3 regions of the Yersinia aldovae 670-83 genome follow, and region 2 is predicted to be linked to each of the others. Evidence: predicted binding sites of a transcription regulator. Region 2 holds the regulator's gene; each other region holds the start of a gene.

Region 1 (7,592 bases), 2.1 Mb from region 2:
CCACATCACTTTGGTGATGGTGATGTATTTCAATGGTACGCTGCAACGCGGCATCTTTTATCAGGCTGTAGGCTTCAGGATGAGTATAAATCCGGTCTGTCTGGCCATTAAACACCAAATCACCGTGCTGGGTTGCATCCGCAACCTTCAATACTTTATCTAAGTATTTCTCCCCCAGCCCACTGACCTTAATTTGGTTGATATCGCCAATCTGGAAGTATGTGTGCAGTGCTGCTTCCGCTTGATATTCACCGTGCGATTCCAACTCAACTTCACATTCATCACCCAATTTAAAGCGCGCGATTAAAGTGAAGGCATGTGGCCATAGCTGACGAGAAGCGTCGCTATCTTCCAACGTGAAGGTCAGGATGACACCATTTTCATTCTCATCATGGGCGCTAAGTACCCACGGCAGAATACGTGCAAAGCCGTGTGAGGGTTGCGCCGTTGGGCCAAACCACGGCCAGCAAATGGGTACGCCGCCACGAATCGCCACACCCTCTTTAAACGGTGTGTTATTGCTCAGCCAAATAATCGGTTGTTCACCACTGGGTTGGTAAGCCAACAGATGGGCACCTTGCAGGCTTATGGCTGCACGAACTTTCGGATGAGAGACAACCACGACCGGTAACTCATCCAGTTGGCGCTGGCTGATATAGGGAGAGATTTGTTCGACAATAGGCAGGGTGAATACTTTCTCGTTCATTCGTTTGGCCTTATGAGAAAAGGGGCTGGATATCCATTGAACTTCAGACTCTTGATAATATCACAGGCTTAAAATCTTGCAGCACATCGCCGATAAAGTCGTGTGAATCATTGATATTGCGCAATTTTTTGTCGTGGAGCAACGGACGAAGGTTCGGAACACACTGTATCAACAATAAAAAAGCCACCCGAAGGTGGCTTTTGGCAGAAATCTACATCAATCCATTATTTGGAGATGTGAGAGATCAAATCCAGAACTTTGTTTGAGTAGCCAGTTTCGTTATCGTACCAAGAAACCAGTTTCACAAAGTTGTCGTTCAGCGCGATACCGGCTTTAGCATCGAATACTGAAGTCAGTTTTTCGCCGTTGAAATCGGTAGAAACAACGTCGTCTTCGGTGTAACCCAGAACGCCTTTCAGCTCGCCTTCTGAAGCCGCTTTGATGGCAGCACAGATTTCTTTGTAAGACGCTGGTTTTTCCAGACGTGCAGTCAGGTCAACAACTGAAACGTTAGGGGTAGGAACGCGGAACGCCATACCGGTCAGTTTGCCATTCAGTGCTGGGATAACTTTACCCACTGCTTTAGCCGCACCGGTAGAAGAAGGGATGATGTTCTGGGATGCGCCGCGGCCGCCGCGCCAGTCTTTGTGAGACGGGCCATCAACAGTTTTCTGAGTAGCGGTAGTGGCATGAACAGTGGTCATCAGCGCTTCAACGATACCGAACTTGTCGTTGATAACTTTAGCCAGTGGAGCCAGGCAGTTAGTAGTACAAGAAGCGTTAGAAACGATTTCCTGACCTGCGTATTCTTTATGGTTAACACCCATAACGAACATAGGGGTATCGTCTTTAGACGGGCCAGTCAGAACCACTTTCTTAGCACCTGCTGCGATGTGCTTACGTGCAGTTTCGTCAGTCAGGAACAGGCCAGTTGCTTCGGCAACAACGTCAACCTTAACTTCGTTCCACTTCAGGTTAGCCGGATCTCTCTCTGCGGTAACACGGATGGTTTTACCGTTAACAACCAAGTGGCCGTCTTTTACTTCTACAGTACCGTCGAAACGACCGTGGGTAGAGTCGTATTTCAGCATGTACGCCATGTATTCAGCGTCCAACAGATCGTTGATTGCAACGATTTCGATGTCAGAACGTTCCTGAGCAGCACGGAAAACAATGCGACCGATACGGCCAAAACCGTTGATACCTACTTTGATAGTCATATATTCCACCAGCTATTTGTTAGTGAATAAAAGGTTGGTTGTAAAATTACAAAAACCTTACCGAGCGTCAAGCGGAATCGTGTCAATTATTGCTACAAATCAAACCAACAACGGTAGATCGAACATTAATCGCACGTTTCCAGATTCGATTAGCCTAATTTTTATATTGGGGCGAATTATTCAGTTTAAAGTGAGAATCAGTAATATTTGCGATTTTTATCACATTTACACTGTTGCCGCTTCGATGGCATACAGTTTAGGACAATTTTAACTGCTTTGTTGTTAATTTTTTGTTATTATTAGACGTTGTTTTCGTTGATATTATTTCCTGCCAGAGAAGCGCACAAATGGCTAAAGAACAGAACCCTACCGAAAATATTGAAAAATTGTCTGATATTCAGCGGCATGTTACCCAACAGCGCGGGACTGAAGCCCCTTTTAGCGGCAAATTGCTACATAATAAACGCGATGGCGTCTATCAATGCCTGTGTTGCCATCAGCCACTGTTTATCTCTGAGTCAAAGTTTGATTCTGGTTGTGGCTGGCCGAGCTTTTATCAACCAATTAAAGACGATTCAATTCGCTATATTGATGATAACTCACATAATATGCAGCGAATTGAAATTCGCTGTGGTCATTGTGATGCTCACTTGGGGCATGTATTCCCTGACGGGCCGCAGCCAACCGGGGAGCGCTATTGCGTGAACTCGGCCTCATTGAACTTTGTTGATGACGATAATGGCGAACAGATTGCGGGCTGATAACGGCCTGGTATGCAGTTTGAAAAAACGATTCAGCTTATTATTCGTTTATCTAAGGATGCTCTGATGGAGCTTGAAGACCTGATTTCCGTGATGACACCTGAAATCTACCAGCGCTTGATGCAAGCGGTAGAGTTAGGTAAATGGCCAGACGGTGTGGTTTTGACGCCAGAACAGAAAGAGAACAGCTTACAGATGGTGATGCTGTGGCAGGCCCGTCACAACAAGGATGCGCAGCATATGAGCATCGGCACCGATGGGCAGATAGTGATGAAAACCAAGCAAGAGTTGAAGCAGCAGTTTAGCCAACCGATGCTGGCAAAGTTGAAGCCTGAGTAAGGTTTTTTAAGCGGTATTACTGGCGCAGGAAGAGCGTTCTCACTGCGCCACTATTAGCGCCGACTTAGGGGTTAATGACCAAACTATTACCCCGCTGAACTGACTTCAGCAAGATTGGGTTGCGACTAAAAATTGTTGCAATGTGAGTTGCTGTGCACCCGCATCGCTCATGGCTTTAAATGCAACCGCACTGTCCTGCGGTTGCAGATTGACCCCACGGCAACCGTCGCTGATCACGGTTGTTTTATAGCCCAGCGCTAATGCATCAAGCACGCTGTATTTCACGCAGTAATCTGTCGCCAGCCCCATAATGAACAAATTCTCCACACCTTGTCGCCTTAACCATGCATCCAATGACGTTTTGGCTCGTTTCCCATTATCAAAGAAAGCGCTATAGCTATCGATGTCTGGATCTTGCCCCTTACGGAAAACCTGTTCGATGGCATCTTGCTGTAGCAGAGGATGAAAGGCGGCCCCAGCTTGGTGCTGAACGCAATGCACCGGCCACCAGACTTGCACCAGCCCATTCAACTCGCCAATAGTTCCCTGTTTAGCATTTGAATTGATGGCAAAGCTGCGGTGTTCGGCAGGGTGCCAATCCTGACTGGCGATAACGGGGATCTGTTGTGCGATACAAGCCCCGATCGCCTGGTTAGCAATCTCAATGACACGGTCGCCTTCTGCGACAGCTAACGCGCCACCTGGGCAGAAATCATTTTGCAAATCAATCAAGAGTAGGGCTGTGTTCATTGAAACTCCGCAGGATCAATTCGTGTCGGTTAATTCGCCGCGCAAGTTCTGCTGCATCAACTCGCGGATCTCTTCAGGCGTGAGCGCCTGGCTCAATAAATAATGCAGCTTTGTCAGGGCGGCTTCAACGGTCATGTCAAATCCACTGATCACCCCCGCGTTAGCTAGTGCATTGCCAGTGGCGTAACCGTCCATATTGACCCGGCCAGAAATGCATTGCGTCAGATTCACCACCACAATACCGCGTTCGCTGGCATTTTTTAACTCATCCAATAATTCGGCTTTCTGTGGTGCGTTTCCCACACCATAAGAGCGCAAAATCAAAGCCTTTACCGGCTGAAGCAAGAAGTTACGCACCACCGCACCGGATATTCCTGGATAAATAGTCACCACCCCAATCGGTTGAGGGGTGATGCTATGCACAATCAATGGCCCATTATTGACCGGTGACTCAACGGACACCATACGACGGATATGAATCCCGGCTTCAAGCAACACCGAGAGATTGGGTGAAGCGAAAGCATCAAAACCATCTGCATGAGCTTTAGTGGTGCGGTTGCCACGGAACAGTTTGTTGTTGAAGAATAAGCTGACTTCATTCACCGGATGATTAGCCGCCAGATAGAGCGCATTTAGCAAGTTGGTTTGCCCATCAGAGCGTAATTCTGCTAAGGGAATTTGTGACCCTGTCACAATGACCGGCTTCGCCAGGTTCTCCAACATAAAAGAGAGTGCCGAGGCGGTAAACGCCATCGTGTCAGTACCGTGCAGAATCACAAAACCGTCATACAAATCATAATTCTGCTGAATGTCATTAGCGATATGCTGCCAATCCTCTGGTGTCATATCAGAGGAGTCAATTAACGGGGCGTATTCATGGATAGTAAAATCAGGCATTTCTGGCCGATGGAACTCAGGCATCAAGGCCAGTTGGCGCTGCAAGTGGCCAGATACCGGGATATAGCCGTGATCAGAACGTTGCATACCAATAGTACCGCCGGTGTAGGCGACATAAATAGATTTCTTCTGCATGGCGGGGCGACCTGAAAATGAGTGCGAAGTGAGATGGGTGAATTATAGGGAGCCTGACGAATAAAAAAAGCCCGGCAGGTGCCGGGCGGAGTATTTATCTTTCTTTTGGTGAATTATCTAGCGGACATCACCACAATTTAAGCATAACGCATAACGCATAGCGATTCTGCGGATCGTTCAAGGTGTTAAGCAAACTCGGTTTATCTTTAACGGCCTGTGCCATCGCAGATATCGGAGCCGGTAGCATCGCTTGAATGGCTGAAGGTAGTATCGCCTGAATGGATACGTTCATTTGACCCAAGATCATATCGCTCAGGCTTGGCTCATCAATAAACCAGTTCAACTGCCAGGTTTTCAGTTGTGCCAGTTCAGCGACTTTCTTAACGGCGTCGTCAAAATCTCCCAACTGGTCTACCAGACCATTACTTTTGGCGTCCACGCCTATCCACACATGGCCCTGAGCGATTTGATCCACCTGCTCTGGCGTTTTGTGGCGAGAGGTTGCCACCAGGTCAATAAAGGTCTTATAGCCATTTTCGATATTAATTTGCATCATCTGAGCGAACTCAGGTGGCAAGTTTTTGGTGATGGAGATATCAGCCAGTGGTGACGTTGCTACGCCATCGGTGTGTACGCCAATACTTTCCAGCGTATTTTGGAAGGTATTAATCACACCGAATATCCCAATCGAACCGGTCAGGGTGCTCGGGCTGGCGACAATATAGTTCGCCGGTGTTGAGATCCAATAGCCACCAGAGGCTGCCATTCCACCCATTGACACCACCAATGGCTTATTAGCCGCGCGCAGTGCAGTCAATTCAGAGCGAATCAACTCAGAGGCGCTCACGCTGCCGCCTGGGCTGTTTACCCGCAGGACAACCGCTTTAATCTTCGGATCTAGCCGTGCCTGACGGATTTGAGCTGCCAGCGTATCGCCGCCGACGTTGCCTGGCGTTTGTGGCCCATCAATAATGGCTCCGTTAGCAAAAATAACCGCTATCTGGCCGCCTTGTTGTGGGACAGCCATCGGCTGATAGTCATAGATACTGACGTAATTAAAGTCATTACTCTTTTTATCCCAGCCGAAGGTTTTGACCAACTCAGTCTCAACATCAGGGCGTGAAGCCAACTGATCAACCAATTTACTGGTGAGCGCGTATTGGGCAGGAGAGCCACCCGCGGCTTGCAATCCACTGATCACGCCAGCCGCGCCGGGGAACAGTTGCTCAGGTGTTAATTGGCGGTTAGCCGCGACCGCGGTGAGGTAGTTTTGCCATAAACCGCCAATCCAACGGCTATCCGCTTCACGGGCTGCTGGTGACATATCATCACGGATCATGGGTTCGACCGCAGACTTATAGGTTCCGACGCGGAAGATATTGGTGGTGACCTGAAGTTTTTCCAGCAACGATTTGTAATAAAGGTTATTACTGGCAAAACCATGTAAATCCACCGCACCTTGGGGTGACAGGTAAATTTTATTGGCAAAACTGGCTAAATAATATTGGGTTTGATTGTAACTATCGCCAATAGCATAAATGGGTTTACCACTGTCACGGAACTCACGCAGTGCTTTACCCATATATTGTAGCGACGGTTGATCCGCACCGGTAAAATCACTCAGTGATAGCACCAGGCCGGTAATATTATTATCGTTTTTTGCTAAACGGATAGTATCAACGATATCGAACAGCGAGTTTTCCTGTAAACGATTACTGGATGACCCTAATAACTCGCGGCCCAATTGACGCAACTTATTATTGACGGCCGGTTGATCCACCACCACGCCAGTTAAATTAACCAGCAAAGCGCCTTTAACCGGTTCGACCGGTTTGCTTTGAAACTGAAGGTAAATACCGACGCCGACTAAAATGAGCAGTATCAGGAAAAGATTAAGAATAAACTCTCTGACAAAATTCAGCAGACGCCATGTCCACTTGAAAAAGCCAGCAATAATTCGCCACAAAGTGCGCATGTTATCTCCAACAAAACCGAGCAAGTAGGGATATCCTAATGACCTGACGAATAAAAGTCAGCTTTAAATCACTGTTGAGCCTAGCTGAAAGGTCAACGCTGGCAACAAAACGACAACTTATGCTACCTTGCTGAAAATGAAAATCGTTATCAGGAGAAAATGATGGATGCATTAGAACTGTTACTTAACCGCCGTTCGGCATCACGTTTAGCGGCTCCGGCCCCAGTTGGAGAGGCGTTAGACCATATTATTCACGCCGGAATGCGAGCGCCGGATCATGGCACATTGCAGCCCTGGCGCTTTGTTTTGATCGAAAATGACGGGCTGGAGCGTTTTAGTCAGTTGTTACAAAAAGCCGTTCAACATGATGGTGCGGATGATGCGGTGCTGGAGAAAGCGAAAAATGCGCCTTTCCGCGCACCACTGATTATTACCGTGATTGCCCACATTACTGAAAATGGCAAAGTGCCTAACTGGGAACAGGTGGTTTCTGCCGGTTGTGCGGTGCAAGCGATGCAAATGGCAGCTTTGGCACAAGGCTTTAATGGTATCTGGCGTACCGGCTCCTGGACTCACCATCCGGTTGTTCGTCAAGGTTTTGCCTGCCGTGAACAAGATGAAATTGTTGGTTTTCTCTATCTCGGTACTCCGTTACTGAAGTCTTCGACCAAAGTGACCCCACCGGATTACAGCACTTTTGTTCGCCACTTCTAACAATAACCTCGTTTTGTCAGGTGGCCGTGACGCAACTTTTGCCTTTTTCCGGCAATACGCTGCGTTTTCGGCTGCTTTGTGACCAACCTATCTGC
Region 2 (7,592 bases):
CGGCCAATTGGGTAATCGGGTGCAACACGCGCTGCGTGCTTTTACTCCACGGGATCAAAAAGCGGTTAAAGCGGCGGCCCAAACCATGCGCGCGAACCCGGCTTTCAGCGCCGAACAGGTAATTACCGAGTTGGGTGTGGGTGAAGCGTTGATCTCTTTTCTCGATGAGAAAGGGCGGCCGAATGTGGTTGAACGCGCTATGGTTATCGCTCCACAATCGAAAATGGGCGCATTGGATGCTGCGGCACGTAATCATGCCATCAATCATTCACCGCTGTATGGCCGCTATGAAGAGATGGTGGATCGCGAGTCGGCTTACGAGAAATTATCCGCAGGTGGCTCTTCCACCTTGGGCGATGCGGCTCCGGGCGGCGCGACAGCACCGCAGCAGCCTGAAACTCAGGGCGGCGGTTTAATGGATGGGCTGAATGATTTACTGTTTGGCTCCACTGGCCCACGGGGTGGCAAGCGGGATGGTATTGTCCAGACTGCGGCCAAAAGCATGGCGCGGGATTTGGGGCGGCAAATTTTGCGCGGCGTACTGGGTTCGATTACTGGTGGGCGCAAGCGTTAACTTGATTCTTGGATATGAAATGCTGTTATTGATCGACAATTACGATTCATTTACCTACAACCTGTACCAGTATTTTTGTGAACTGGGTGCCGAAGTGGTGGTTAAGCGAAATGATGAACTGCAACTGGCTGATATTGAAAGATTAGCGCCATCCCATCTGGTTATCTCCCCCGGCCCTTGCACGCCGAATGAGGCTGGGATTTCTTTAGCGGCCATCCGCCATTTTGCGGATAAATTACCCATTCTTGGTGTTTGCCTCGGCCATCAGGCGCTGGGGCAGGCATTTGGCGCGCGCGTAGTGCGGGCCAGGCAGGTGATGCACGGTAAAACCAGCGCTATTTGTCATCGTGGGCAGGGGGTGTTCCGTGGTCTTAATCTGCCGCTAACGGTTACCCGCTATCACTCTCTGGTGATTGCCGCTGACTCACTGCCCGACTGCTTTGAGCTGACGGCATGGACGGAACAAGACGGTGTGATGGATGAAATCATGGGGGTTCGCCATCGCACCTTGCCGTTGGAGGGAGTGCAGTTCCATCCCGAAAGTATTCTTAGCGAGCAAGGCCATCAATTATTAGATAATTTCCTTAAAAATTAAAATGTTAGGTTGATTTCACTAATAAAATGATCTTTTTGTTTGCTTGATTATGACTTTTTATGCATATTTTGTGATTATATTTTCATGCGCCAGCAATTGGCAGCTTAATGGTTTATCACGGTGGATAGCGCAATGACAGATAAATTAGCAGTAACTCGCAGTACATTCGATCAAGTTATTTTGCCTGTTTATGCGCCGGCGCAGTTCATTCCGGTCAAGGGAAAGGGCAGCCGAGTGTGGGACCAGCAAGGTGCTGAATATATTGATTTTGCTGGCGGAATTGCGGTTACTGCGCTGGGGCATTGTCATCCGGCGCTGGTTGCCGCACTGCATCAACAAGGTGAAATGTTATGGCATACCAGCAACGTATTCACCAACGAACCGGCCCTGCGTTTGGCGCAAAAATTGATTGCTGCCACCTTTGCGGATCGGGTGTTTTTCGCTAACTCTGGCGGTGAAGCAAATGAGGCAGCGTTTAAGTTAGCTCGCCATTACGCCATTGAGCGCTACAGCCCGTATAAAACCAAAATTATTGCTTTCCACAATGCGTTTCATGGCCGCACCCTGTTTACCGTATCGGTTGGCGGCCAGCCGAAATATTCCGATGGTTTTGGCCCAAAACCTGCCGATATCGTCCATGTGCCGTTTAATGATTTGGCGGCGGTGAAAGCCGTTATGGACGATCATACCTGCGCGGTGGTACTTGAGCCAATTCAGGGCGAAGGCGGCATTACCTCGGCGAATCCTGAATTCCTGCAAGGTGTGCGCGATTTGTGCGATCAATATAAGGCGCTATTGGTCTTTGACGAAGTGCAAAGCGGCATGGGGCGTAGCGGTAAGCTGTTTACTTATATGCACTATGGTGTGACCCCTGACATTCTGACCACCGCGAAAGCCTTAGGCGGCGGCTTCCCTATCAGTGCGATGCTGACCACCGCAGAGATTGCCTCAGTAATGGCTGTCGGCACTCACGGCACAACCTACGGCGGCAATCCTCTGGCTTGTGCCGTTGCTGAGGCAGCGCTGGATGTGATTAATACCCCTGAGGTACTTAATGGTATAGAACAGCGCCACGGTCTGTTTGTGCAGGCTCTGCATGATATCAACAGCAAGTATCAGCTCTTCAGTGACATCCGTGGCATGGGGTTGTTAATTGGCGCAGAGCTAACAGCGCAATACCGTGGTCGGGCGCGGGAGTTTTTAAACGCCGCTGCGGCCAATGGTTTGATGATCCTCAATGCCGGGCCGGATGTGCTGCGGTTCGCGCCATCGTTGGTTATTGACGTGGAAGATATTAAGCAAGGAATGGTGCGGTTGGAAAAAGCGATTGCTGGCTTGATAAAAGGCTAGACAACATAATTGAGAAGCTTTTTGCCGCTTGCCGAGGAAAAGCCTAACGCTGCCGTTGGACAGGGAACCCATGTTTGGCGGAGTGCATAATTAACATCAGGTTTATAAATAATTTCAGAATGATAAATAAGCTGTTGCCAATTCATGCTGGCCTCAGGAATTTATGATTCACAACATGACAGAAAAAACCGGTGCCGATAGTCTCCGCACCGGTTTTATGGGAATTAACGAGTGCCGTAAACGACGATCGTTTTACCGTGCGCGGAGATCAGGTTTTGATCTTCGAGCATTTTTAGTATCCGCCCCACAGTTTCGCGGGAGCAGCCAACTATTTGACCAATTTCCTGGCGGGTAATTTTAATCTGCATCCCATCTGGGTGGGTCATGGCATCAGGTTGTTTTGCCAGATTAAGCAGTGTTTGTGCAATGCGCCCCGTTACATCAAGGAAAGCGAGGTTACCCACTTTCTCAGACGTTATCTGTAAGCGATTCGCCATTTGTGAAGACAGGCGCATCAAGATATCTGGATTAACCTGAATCAATTGACGGAATTTTTTGTAAGAAATTTCAGCCACTTCACAGGCGGTTTTTGCTCTAACCCAGGCACTACGTTCTTGGCCTTCTTCAAATAATCCAAGCTCGCCGATGAAATCTCCCTGATTCAGATAGGAGAGAATCATCTCTTTACCTTCTTCATCTTTGATAAGCACCGCAACGGAGCCTTTCACGATGTAGTAAAGCGTTTCGGCCTTTTCACCTTGGTGAATTAGCGTACTTTTCGATGGATATTTGTGGATATGGCAATGAGACAGGAACCATTCGAGAGTCGGGTCTGTTTGTGGCTTGCCGAGAACCATTCGCTGTTATCCTCTGTTGTTATCGCTGCCTAACTTAACAGGGCTCAGAGTTCCCTGTACGGCGTGCTTATAAAATACACGTTCTTTATATCCGACAACTTAGAATCTATCGGGTATAGCATATTAATTTGCTCAACTGCCGAAAGGTATAGCCAAGATACGTACCGGATAGAAACCCTTCACTGAGTATTGGAAGCTACCCTATTTAATGCTAGAAGCATCACTTTCGATCCTGTTTGTAGCACAGGATGAGGCCAGTGTCTTGTGTTGTATCGCTTCAGCATGATGAACATCGGGTTACATTGCCAGTTTATAAATGAAAGGGTAGTCTGAAGCGGAAAATTTAACCGGGAGTATGCGTTATGCAGGCACGAGTAAAGTGGGTTGAGGGGCTGACATTTTTAGGTGAATCCGCATCTGGTCATCAGGTTTTGATGGATGGGAATGCGGGAGACAAAGCACCCAGTCCGATGGAAATGTTGTTGATGTCAGCCGGTGGCTGTAGTGCAATTGATGTCGTTTCTATCTTACAGAAAGGGCGTAACGATGTGCGCGATTGTGAGGTCAAATTAACCTCGGAGCGTCGGGAAGAAGCACCACGGTTGTTTACGCACATCAACTTGCATTTTATCGTCAGCGGTAAAGGCCTGACGGATAATATCGTTAAGCGTGCGGTTGAGCTTTCGGCTGAGAAGTATTGCTCGGTTTCTTTAATGCTGGGGAAGGCCGCAACCATTACCCACAGTTTTGAAATTCGTGACATCGCGTAAAAGTGCTGACCCATAACCTTGCTGAATAGGTTATGGGTTTATTCTTTAATCAGTTGCCTATCTTCTTACCTTCCAGTAGTTGCTGCACCAACGGCGCCATAATCAGCTCCATCGCCAGCCCCATCTTCCCGCCCGGCACGACCAATGTATTGATATTGGAGATAAATGAGCCTTGCAGCATCGCCAGCAAGTAAGGGAAATCGATTTGATCCAACCCACGAAAGTGAATAACAACAAAACTTTCATCCAGTGACGGAATAGCTTTGGCAGCAAAGGGGTTAGAGGTATCAACCGTCGGAACGCGTTGGAAGTTAATATGGGTGCGTGAGAACTGTGGCGTAATGTAGTTGATGTAATCATCCATCGACCGCACCACCGAATCCATCACCGCCTCACGGGAATGGCCGCGCTCTCCGGTATCGCGCACCAGTTTTTGAATCCACTCCAAATTGACTATCGGTACTACGCCAACCAATAAATCAACGTGCTTTGCGACATCATGATGTTCAGTGACAACACCGCCATGCAGCCCTTCGTAAAACAAAACATCGGTGGGCTGCGGCAGTGCCTCCCACGGAGTAAACGTGCCGGGGATCTGGTTGTAAGGCACGGCTTCATCATAGGTATGGAGATATTTACGTGAGCGCCCGGTGCCGCTTTTGCCGTACTCCTCCACACTCTGCTCCAACTGACCAAAGTCATTGGCTTCCGGGCCAAAATAGCTGATATGCCGGCCTTGATCCCGCGCCTTACGGATTGCGGCATCCATCTCCGGGCGGGTATAGCGATGGAAACTGTCCCCTTCAATCTGCGCCGCACTGATGTTTAACTGCTGAAAAATTTTGCGAAACGCCAGGCTGGTGGTGGTTGTCCCTGCGCCACTGGAGCCTGTAACGGCGATAACCGGATGTTTAGTTGACATAGTAGCTGTAACTCCGTGGGGTAAGATCCTCAAGGGCGGCGGTTGCCATTGGCGTTTTTTTGTCGCGAATGATTATTTTTAGGGCAAAGCGGCGGGCTTGTCATCTTGTTTCATTGTGGTTTTTATCGAATCAAGTAATGAAAAGACACAAATTACTGCTGCTCTTCAGCTCCGGCACGGAACGAACCCCGTGACATGATATTGATAGTTTCATGCAATTCTGACCACACTAATACCGCCTCGCCGCTGACTAACTGACGGCGCACATCGTCAACTTTTTGCGCCAGAGAGCGTTCATGTTCGCCGTAATCGGTGCCTTCACGTAATACGAACGCTTCGAGCAAATTATCCAAAGTTTCACTGTCGACTTGCTGCCAGGGCACTATCATTACTGTTGCTCCAAATAGGGGGAAAGCCAGGCTGGGATGCGTTGTTCCAACCACATTTGTGGATGTTTTAGCGAACCGCCGACAAAACCAACGTGGCCGCCGTGCTCGGTGAGTTGGTAATCAATATTGTCCGGTAACTCACTGAGATCCGGGATGACTTCAGTGGTCATAAACGGATCATCTTTAGCATGAATGATCAGCAGCGGAGTCCGAATTTGTGGTAATAACGGCAGTGCGCTGCAACGGCGATAGTAATCTACCGCATCATTGAAGCCATGTATTTTAGCAGTTATTACATCATCAAAATCTCTGATTCGCCGTAGTCTTTTTATCTGCAATAGTTCCAGCGGCAGGCTACCGGGGTAATGTAATAACTTGCGGGTGGCATTTAACTTCAGTTGGTTCAACAAATAGTGCTGATAGACGCGAGAGAAACCTTGTTCCATACGATTAGCACAAGGCTCAAGCATCAGTGGCGCAGAAACCACCACGGCTGCCTCTAATAAGCTCTTTTGCCCTTGCTCAGCCAACTGCCCTTGTTCAGCCAAATAGAGCGCCAGCATATTGCCGCCCAAAGAGACGCCAACCGCGGCGGTGGGAACCTGACCATAGGTTTGCCGCAACCAACGCAGAAAGAACCGGGCATCTTCTGTTTCACCCGAATGATAAATTCGTGATTTACGATTGGGTTCGCCACTGCATCCGCGAAAATGCATCACCACACCCAGCCACCCTTTGTCTTGCCAGGCGCGCAGCAAACCGTGGGCATAGGGGCTGTAAAAATTCCCTTCCAGCCCGTGGAATAGCACGACTCTGGGTTTATCCCGTGCCAGCTCGGGGTTTTCACTCCAGGCTAGATCGACAAAATCCCCATCGGGCAATTCCAGCCGTTGCCAAAAAGGTTGCAGTTGAACCCGCCGCCTGACCAGCCGTGGCAGCAGCGTTTGCAGATGTGGATTGCTGGCACCGGCCAGTGGACGAAATATTTCATGCATATGGTGAATGGAAATCATGTTGTTGCTCTTGTGTGATCAATAGCACACTGTTAGCTTCATGGGTATATCGCGCATCATTTTGGGTGAGAGGCACCCGTCTCATGGAACTGAGTTTATTTCTTTCAATGGTAGGTTTTCTCTGGGTTGCCGCTATCACCCCTGGCCCAAACAATATGCTGTTAACTTCAGCTGGGGCCAATTTTGGTTTTATGCGGTCTATCTGGTTGATGTTAGGCATTATGTTAGGCATGCAAAGCATGCTGCTGCTGGTGGCGTTTGGCGTCGGTGGCCTGATTCTGATCTACCCCTCCTTGCACTTAATTCTGAAAATCCTGGGTAGTCTTTATCTGCTATGGCTGGCATGGAAAATTGCCACTTCGGCCTATGAAAAATTAGAAACCAATGTTGTTCCACCAAAACCGCTGCGTTTGTATCAAGGGTGGTTATTGCAGTTCCTTAACCCAAAAGCCTGGTTGATGGGATTAGGTTCGGTGGCCAGTTTCAGTATGGCGGGGGCGGCTTACAATCACTCCATTGTTATGATAAGCCTTGGTATGTTTATGGTGAATCTGGTGGCCGGTATTATTTGGCTGGGTTTTGGTACTTTGATTGGCCGTTTGTTACGCAGCCGCCGCGCCTGGTTTACCTTTAATATCGCGATGGGCTTGCTGACGGCAGCCTGTGTGTTGCTGATTTGGCATTAACGATACTCGCCATCCTTCAAACTGCATGTGTGTTGGCTGCTTTCATTACTCGGCCCATTGATGGGCCTCGCCTCTTCGAGGCCGCTGCAAACCGCGTTCAAATCGGTTCCCGACCGATTTGTCACCCCAGTCATTTACTCAGTTGCTGCCTTCTTGCAACTCGAATGATTTAGATCATTACCACTGGAGCTAATTGATGGCTTATAACTATTTTCATGTTGACGCGTTTATTGGCGACGGTCTGTCCGGTAATCCTGCCGGGGTCTATTTGCTGAAAAAACCGCTCTCGGCTGAGCAAATGCAACGTATCGCCGCTGAGATTAATTTGCCGGAAACCAGCTTTGTCTGGGATGAGGGGGATAAATCAGCGATCCGCTGGTTTACACCAGATCGTGAAGTGGATTTATGCGGCCACGGTACTTTGGCGGCAGCCCAT
Region 3 (7,592 bases), 1.1 Mb from region 2:
GTTCCTACCGATGTGCGTGTTGCAACCGAGTTCTCTGAAACTGCCGCTGCAACCCTCAAGCCGGCTAACCAAATCAAAGATGACGAGCAAATTCTGGACTTGGGCGACGAATCTGCGGAGCGTCTGGCTGAGATCCTGAAAAACGCCAAAACCATTCTGTGGAATGGCCCGGTTGGTGTGTTCGAGTTCCCTAACTTCCGTAAAGGGACCGAAATCGTGGCTCGTGCCATCGCAGAAAGCGACGCATTCTCTATCGCAGGCGGCGGTGACACTCTGGCAGCAATCGATCTGTTCGGTATTGCTGACAAAATCTCTTACATCTCCACCGGCGGCGGTGCATTCCTTGAGTTCGTAGAAGGGAAAAAACTGCCAGCGGTTGTGATGCTGGAAGAGCGCGCCAAGCAGTAATTTAGATAACGGGGGGCGAGAGCCGCCCGTTTCGCTTTTAGCTAATCGAGCCTGCGGGCTTTAGCTGGCGAAACCGATTTACATTTAGGGCCTATCCTCCCGGATAGCTGCTATCTTCAGTCGACGAAACAGGACAACGTACATGTCTAAAATTTTTGATTTCGTAAAACCAGGTGTCATCACAGGTGATGACGTTCAGAAAGTGTTCGCAGTAGCAAAAGAAAACAACTTTGCTCTGCCAGCAGTTAACTGTGTCGGCACCGACTCTATCAACGCAGTGCTGGAAACAGCAGCCAAAGTGCGTGCGCCGGTTATCGTGCAGTTCTCTAACGGTGGTGCTGCATTTATCGCAGGTAAAGGCGTTAAAGCAGAAGGTCAGGGTGCTGCAATTCTGGGCGCTATCTCTGGTGCGCACCATGTGCATCAGATGGCTGAACACTACGGTGTTCCAGTGATTCTGCATACTGACCATTGCGCCAAGAAATTGCTGCCTTGGTTAGACGGCTTGTTGGACGCAGGCGAGAAACATTTCGCAGCGACCGGCAAACCGCTGTTCTCTTCTCACATGATTGATTTGTCTGAAGAGTCCCTGGAAGAAAACATCGAAATCTGTAGCAAGTACCTGACTCGCATGGCGAAAATGGGTATGACGCTGGAGATCGAACTGGGTTGTACCGGTGGTGAAGAAGATGGCGTGGATAACAGCCATATGGACGCATCTTCACTGTACACTCAACCACAAGATGTTGATTATGCTTACGAAAAACTGAACGCTATCAGCCCACGTTTCACCATCGCTGCCTCTTTCGGTAACGTACACGGTGTTTACAAGCCAGGTAACGTGAAACTGACCCCAACTATTTTGCGTGATTCTCAGGATTATGTTTCCAAGAAACACAATCTGCCGCACAACAGCTTGAACTTCGTATTCCACGGCGGTTCAGGTTCTACTGCTGCTGAAATCAAAGAAGCGGTTAGCTACGGCGTAGTGAAAATGAATATCGACACCGATACCCAATGGGCAACGTGGGAAGGTATTCTGGGCTACTACAAAAAGAACGAAGCTTACCTGCAAGGCCAACTGGGTAACCCAGAAGGTGCTGACAAGCCGAACAAGAAATTCTACGATCCGCGTGCGTGGCTGCGTGCTGCACAGGTGACTATGGTCGCTCGTCTGGAAAAAGCATTTGAAGAACTGAACGCGAAAGACGTTCTGTAATTCAGCTCCGCTTTAAAAGACTAAAAGGCCCTGCGGGGCCTTTTTTCTTGTCTGAACTCTGCGATTAATCACGGCTATTTGTGCCACTATTTGCAGAATTGTCTGATATTTCAGAATTTAACCCTTTCTTCGAATTGGCAACGTTTCCTATTGTTCGTTACCCTAAGCAGGTTGTCTGGAGTGTTAGTCGGCATTTTTTATTCATTTTTATGTAATCTCTCCCGCTGGGAGCTTTTTGTAGGATGGTTTAAATGGAAGAATTAAACGTAGTTGATGGAATCAATAATGCGAGCACTTGGTTGGTGGATAACCAGGATCTGCTGATTCAATATGCGGTGAATGTCGTGGCCGCACTGATGATACTGACTGTCGGTTCAATTATCGCTAAAGTCGTATCACGGATGCTGGGCCGTGTCATGAAGTTACGTGGCATTGATGTCACCGTAGCTGATTTTCTGGCAGCAATGGCGCGCTACAGTATTCTGGCATTCACTATTGTTGCCGTTCTGGGGCGTCTTGGGGTGCAGACCGCGTCAGTTATTGCGGTTATCGGTGCTGCCGGTTTAGCTGTTGGTTTGGCGCTACAAGGCTCACTGTCCAACTTTGCCGCCGGTGTGCTGCTGGTGGCCTTCCGTCCGTTCAAAGCGGGCGAGTATGTTGATCTGGGTGGTGTCGCGGGTACGGTAGTGCAGGTGCAGATCTTCTCCACCACACTGCGGACGGTTGATGACAAAATCATTGTAGTGCCAAATGGTAAAATCATTGCCAACAACATCATCAATACCAGTCGTGAGCCGAACCGCCGCACCGACATGGTTATTGGTGTTGCCTATGACGCTGATATTGATGTGGTGAAGAAAGTGCTGGGTGACATCATTGCCGCAGATAAGCGCATCATGCATGACAACGGTGTCACGGTGCGTCTAAATGAGATGGCCGCGTCTTCCCTTAACTTCACCGTGCGCGTCTGGACAACTAATGGCGATGCGATGGAAGTGTATTGGGATCTGATGGAAAACTTCAAGCGCGCGCTGGATGCTCACAAAATTGGCATTCCTTACCCACAGATGGATGTGCATTTGCATCAGGTTGATAAAGCAGAATCTGCTCCGACAGCTTAGCTGCTGATAGCTAGTGAGTGAAGGGGTTACCGCACCTAGGGGCGCTCCGGCGACTCCGTCGCTATGACCCCAACGGCACGATTCCCCTTCAGTTGACTTTGCCAGTGGTCAATACGGGCTATTTTTAGCCCGTTTTTTCTCTTTTTCATTTATTTTTCTCCCGCATGAGCTTCAGTTTATTAATTATTAGTTTTTCTTATAGTAGATAAGAAATATCAATTTCCTCTGATGATTTTATCCCCGTACTATGCTGCTAATTGCTCTCATTTTCTCTCAGTTAGTTCTGAGTATTATTTAGAGGTAACAGTATGTTAGCTGTGTATTTACAGGGTTTTGTGCTTGGTGCTGCGATGATTTTACCCCTTGGGCCACAAAACGCTTTTGTGATGAATCAGGGCATAAAACGCCAGCACCATCTGATGAGTGCTTCTTTGTGCGCGTTGAGCGATATTATCTTAATTTGTGCCGGAATTTTTGGCGGTAGCGCCTTACTGAGCCGTTCCCCCTTGCTGTTGGCATTGGTTACCTGGGGTGGCGTAGCATTCTTGCTGTGGTATGGCTGGGGCGCGTTGAGGGCGGCATGGCGGGGAGCTGATGCCACATCAATGCTAGCCACCGGTGCACAGGGCCGCTGGCCGATAGTGATAACACTGCTGGCAGTGACCTGGCTGAATCCTCATGTCTATCTTGATACTTTCGTGGTGCTGGGCAGCCTGGGTGGGCAGCTTTTACCTGATGTGCGGCCGTGGTTTGCTTTTGGTGCGGTGAGCGCTTCGGTTACCTGGTTTTTTGCGCTGGCGTTGTTGGCGGCGTGGTTATCGCCGTGGCTTAACCGGCCAACCTCACAGCGAGTCATTAATTTACTGGTCGGCGGCGTGATGTGGTTTATCGCTTTTCAGTTAGCACGACAGGGATTGAACCTGTGAGTTTTTATCATTAATCCGAATCCCTAATTCAGTAAGATATGCTACGGTTGTCTTAGTTTTATTATGATTATCTTAGGAGGCACCGTGAAGTTGAAGACATTGGCTTTGGCCGCAATGATGGGATTAGGGACGTTACCTTTGGCGCTACAAGCTCAAGCTGCCGAAGTGCCAGAAGGGCCGCATGTTGTCACCTCCGGAACTGCCAGCGTTGATGCGACACCGGATATCGCGACCATCGCAATTGAAGTTAGCGTATCGTCCAAAGATGCTGCGGATGCGAAAAAACAGGTTGATACGCGGGTAGCGCAATATTTTGATTTTCTACGTAAAAACGGCATTGAAAAGAAAGATATCAATGCGGCTAACATTCGTACCCAGCCAGAATACGATTACCAGAAGACCGGCGAAGCCGTGCTGAAAGGCTACCGTGCGGTGCGTCAGGTGCAGGTAACACTGCGCCAACTGGATAAATTGAATGATTTACTGGATGGTGCGCTGAAATCGGGCCTAAATGAGATTCGTGCGGTGGAATTAGGAGTAGCAAACCCTGATGTTTACCGCGAACAGGCGCGTAAAAAAGCCATTGAGAATGCCATCACTCAGGCCGGTTCGTTGGCTGATGGATTTAAGGTGAAGTTGGGACCGGTATACAGCATCCGTTACCATGTTGCTAACTACCAGCCAATGCCGGTAGCCCGTATGTTCAAAAGTGCTGAAGCCGCTCCGGCAAGTGATGCAGCTCAAACCTACGAACAACAGACCATCCATTTTGATGATCAGGTTGACGTAGTATTTGAGCTGAAAACCAGTGCCAACACGCCTGCTACCGCTGCGAAATAAGCTAGTCTTGCCGTAATACCTGACGCCCGTGAGATAACAGGGCGTCAGTCACCTTTCTCATCGTCCGGCTTTCTGGTGCGAATCGATGCCAGAACAGCATTCGCCGCTGCAATAGCCCCGGCGTCAGATTAATCAATTCGCCAGATGCCAACTCTTTTTCAATTTGCAGATGCGGGATCATACAGCAGGTGGTTCCCTGCCTTGCTAACTGCACAAAGGCTTCGGAAGAGTTAACAATATGGCAGGGTACGCTGCCCGGTGACAAATCGAAATTCTGCTGTAAAAACGCCTGATGCATATCATCCAAATGGTCAAAGGCTACGGCTGGCGCTTTCAGCAATGCCGAGCGGGTCACGCCATTGGGGAAATAACGATCTGCAAACGGTTTTGATGCAACAAACAGGTAATCCAGTGCGCCGAGTTGATCAACCAGGCAACTTGGCAGCGGTTGTGGTTGGATACTGACAGCCCCCACCACTTCACCCCGACGTAACCGCTCTTGCGTTCGGGTCTCATCCTCGACTTGCAAATTCAGCCGAATAGGGGAGTCTACCAGCACCGGTTTCAGCGCAGGGAGCAGCCAGGTCGCCAGACTGTCGGCGTTGACTGCCAATGACAGTAACAGCGGCGTATCGCCACCGTTATCATTGCCAAGCCACTCTTCTTCCAGCAGTTCAACCTGATGCAGCAAAGCGAGCAACTTCTGCCCCTGTTCAGTCGGGCGGGGAGGCACCGTGCGCACCAGTAGCGGTTGACCGAACAGATTTTCCAACTGCTTAATGCGTTGAGACACTGCCGATTGGGTGATGCAAAGTTTTTGTGCCGCGCGTTCAAAGCCGCGCTCACGGATCACCGCGTCCAGCGCTTGTAGCGTTCGGTAGTCTGGGCGTTTCATCGGAGTCATCTCTCCAAATATTTAAGTTAATACCGCACTATGCCACATTTTGATCATTTTTCTATGTTGGAATGCAGATAGGCCCGCCACAAATAAACTGACGAAACTGTGATCCAGCTAAAATTAACCACCCCGCAGGCAGGCTTTATTGCGACGTTTTATCACGTATATGCTCTATAATGACGTCAGGTTTTCTTTCACATCAAGGCGTGAACTTACCATGACTCAGGATGAACTTAAAAAAGCAGTGGGCTGGGCTGCGTTGGAGTATGTCACACCCGGCACTATCGTTGGGGTGGGTACTGGCTCCACTGCGGCACATTTTATTGATGCTCTCGGCTCGATTAAACATCAGATAGAAGGGGCTGTTTCCAGCTCGGATGCCTCTACCGCTAAGTTGAAAAGTTTAGGTATTCAGGTATTTGATTGCAATGAAGTCGATGTACTGGATATCTATGTCGATGGCGCTGATGAAATTAACGGCCAGATGCAGATGATCAAAGGCGGCGGTGCGGCACTGACCCGCGAGAAAATCATTGCCGCCATTGCCCGTAAGTTTATTTGCATCGCAGATGCATCGAAACAGGTTGATGTGCTGGGCAGGTTCCCGCTGCCGGTTGAAGTTATTCCGATGGCGCGTTCTTATGTTGCTCGCGAACTGGTGAAATTGGGTGGGTTACCGGAATATCGCCAGAATGTGCTGACCGATAACGGTAACGTTATTTTGGATGTGCACAATCTGACTATTCTGGATGCCATTGCGCTTGAAAATAAAATCAATGGTATTGCCGGGGTGGTCACCGTTGGGCTGTTTGCTAATCGTGGCGCTGATGTGGCACTGATTGGTACTGCTGATGGCGTTAGAACCATCATAGCAAAGTGATCGGTTAAATGGCTTCAGGATGAGGTTTAGACGCTTTATCCTGATGATTTTTTGCCTTTAAGTCTCTTTTCTTTAAATGGCTAAATTTGGTGATATATATCACATTTCGCCATTTCATTTCATTAACCTGCCATTAACGCTATTTTTGTCAGTCTTTTCTTCCATAAATTAACATCCACACTGATGGTTATGCTGACAGCCAGGCAATCGTTTGTATTGCTGCCGGCGTAATATTTGTTATGTTGACAGGGTGCTGACCGGATTCATTCGATAGCGGCAGCCACATCTGAAGTCTGAAAATAGGGTCGGGGACATGGCAAAAGTATCATTGGAGAAAGACAGAATTAAGTTTCTGTTAGTGGAAGGGGTTCACCAGAGCACGGTTGATAATCTGCGTGCAGCCGGTTATAGCAATATTGAATACCATAAAGGTGCCTTAGACACCGAATCACTGAAAGCATCGATTAAAGATGCTCACTTCATCGGCATTCGATCGCGCACGCATCTGTCCGAAGAAGTCTTTGCGGCAGCAGAAAAATTGGTCGCAGTGGGTTGCTTCTGTATCGGTACCAATCAGGTTGATTTAAATGCCGCGACCAAGCGTGGCGTGCCGGTATTCAACGCGCCTTTCTCCAATACCCGTTCAGTGGCCGAAATGGTGCTGGGTGAGTTACTGCTGATGTTCCGTGGCATTCCATCGGCAAATGCTAAAGCGCACCGTGGTGAGTGGAATAAACTGGCCGTCGGCTCCTATGAAGCTCGCGGTAAAAAGCTCGGTATTATCGGTTACGGTCATATCGGGACTCAGTTGGGGATTCTGGCTGAAAGTGTCGGGCTGAAGGTGTTTTTTTACGATATTGAAAACAAGTTATCCTTGGGCAATGCGCAGCAGGTTCGCCACCTGTCAGACTTATTGAATATGAGTGATGTGGTTAGCCTGCATGTGCCGGAGAATCATTCCACCAAGAATATGATTGGCCGTGAAGAATTGGCATTAATGAAGCCGGGTGCCCTCCTGATTAATGCCTCACGCGGCACGGTGGTTGATATCGCGGCGCTGTGCGATGCTTTAGCGAGTAATCACTTGGCTGGCGCGGCCATTGATGTGTTCCCTGAAGAACCTGCCACCAATAAAGATCCGTTTAATTCGCCGTTGTGCGAGTTCGATAATGTGTTATTGACTCCGCATATCGGTGGTTCTACTCAGGAAGCGCAGGAAAACATCGGTGATGAAGTGGCTGGTAAACTGGCGAAATATTCCGACAACGGTTCAACGTTATCGGCGGTGAATTTCCCTGAG

The links. The regulator CRP, encoded in region 2, controls carbon source genes, mostly activating them, when cyclic AMP is high. The targets are predictions, from matches to a motif close to ATGTGANNNNNNTCACAT.
Region 1: msrB (peptide-methionine (R)-S-oxide reductase MsrB) is a predicted target of CRP. The motif match lies at 2,134-2,151, and genes of this name have one in related genera.
Region 3: serA (phosphoglycerate dehydrogenase) is a predicted target of CRP. The motif match lies at 6,380-6,397, and genes of this name have one in related genera.

Annotation. Positions count from the first base shown of each region.
Region 1 is NZ_CP009781.1:578,293-585,884, reverse strand. Features, by position in the region: gene AT01_RS02695 (D-hexose-6-phosphate mutarotase) at 1-706, opposite strand, end outside; gene gapA (glyceraldehyde-3-phosphate dehydrogenase) at 931-1,926, opposite strand; gene msrB (peptide-methionine (R)-S-oxide reductase MsrB) at 2,274-2,687, shown strand; gene AT01_RS02680 (YeaC family protein) at 2,754-3,026, shown strand; gene pncA (bifunctional nicotinamidase/pyrazinamidase) at 3,132-3,776, opposite strand; gene ansA (asparaginase) at 3,792-4,808, opposite strand; gene sppA (signal peptide peptidase SppA) at 4,936-6,783, opposite strand; gene AT01_RS02660 (NAD(P)H nitroreductase) at 6,946-7,497, shown strand.
Region 2 is NZ_CP009781.1:2,977,690-2,985,281, forward strand. Features, by position in the region: gene AT01_RS13385 (helicase HerA-like domain-containing protein) at 1-574, shown strand, start outside; gene AT01_RS13390 (aminodeoxychorismate synthase component II) at 594-1,169, shown strand; gene argD (bifunctional acetylornithine/succinyldiaminopimelate transaminase) at 1,302-2,519, shown strand; partial or broken gene AT01_RS22600 (hypothetical protein) at 2,561-2,665, opposite strand; gene crp (cAMP-activated global transcriptional regulator CRP) at 2,744-3,376, opposite strand; gene AT01_RS13405 (OsmC family protein) at 3,739-4,146, shown strand; gene AT01_RS13410 (phosphoribulokinase) at 4,196-5,068, opposite strand; gene AT01_RS13415 (YheU family protein) at 5,221-5,457, opposite strand; gene AT01_RS13420 (hydrolase) at 5,457-6,452, opposite strand; gene AT01_RS13425 (LysE family translocator) at 6,554-7,156, shown strand; gene AT01_RS13430 (PhzF family phenazine biosynthesis protein) at 7,353-7,592, shown strand, end outside.
Region 3 is NZ_CP009781.1:1,841,822-1,849,413, reverse strand. Features, by position in the region: gene pgk (phosphoglycerate kinase) at 1-408, shown strand, start outside; gene fbaA (class II fructose-bisphosphate aldolase) at 551-1,627, shown strand; gene mscS (small-conductance mechanosensitive channel MscS) at 1,879-2,748, shown strand; gene argO (arginine exporter ArgO) at 3,057-3,674, shown strand; gene AT01_RS08495 (oxidative stress defense protein) at 3,759-4,514, shown strand; gene AT01_RS08490 (LysR family transcriptional regulator ArgP) at 4,516-5,409, opposite strand; gene rpiA (ribose-5-phosphate isomerase RpiA) at 5,630-6,292, shown strand; gene serA (phosphoglycerate dehydrogenase) at 6,606-7,592, shown strand, end outside.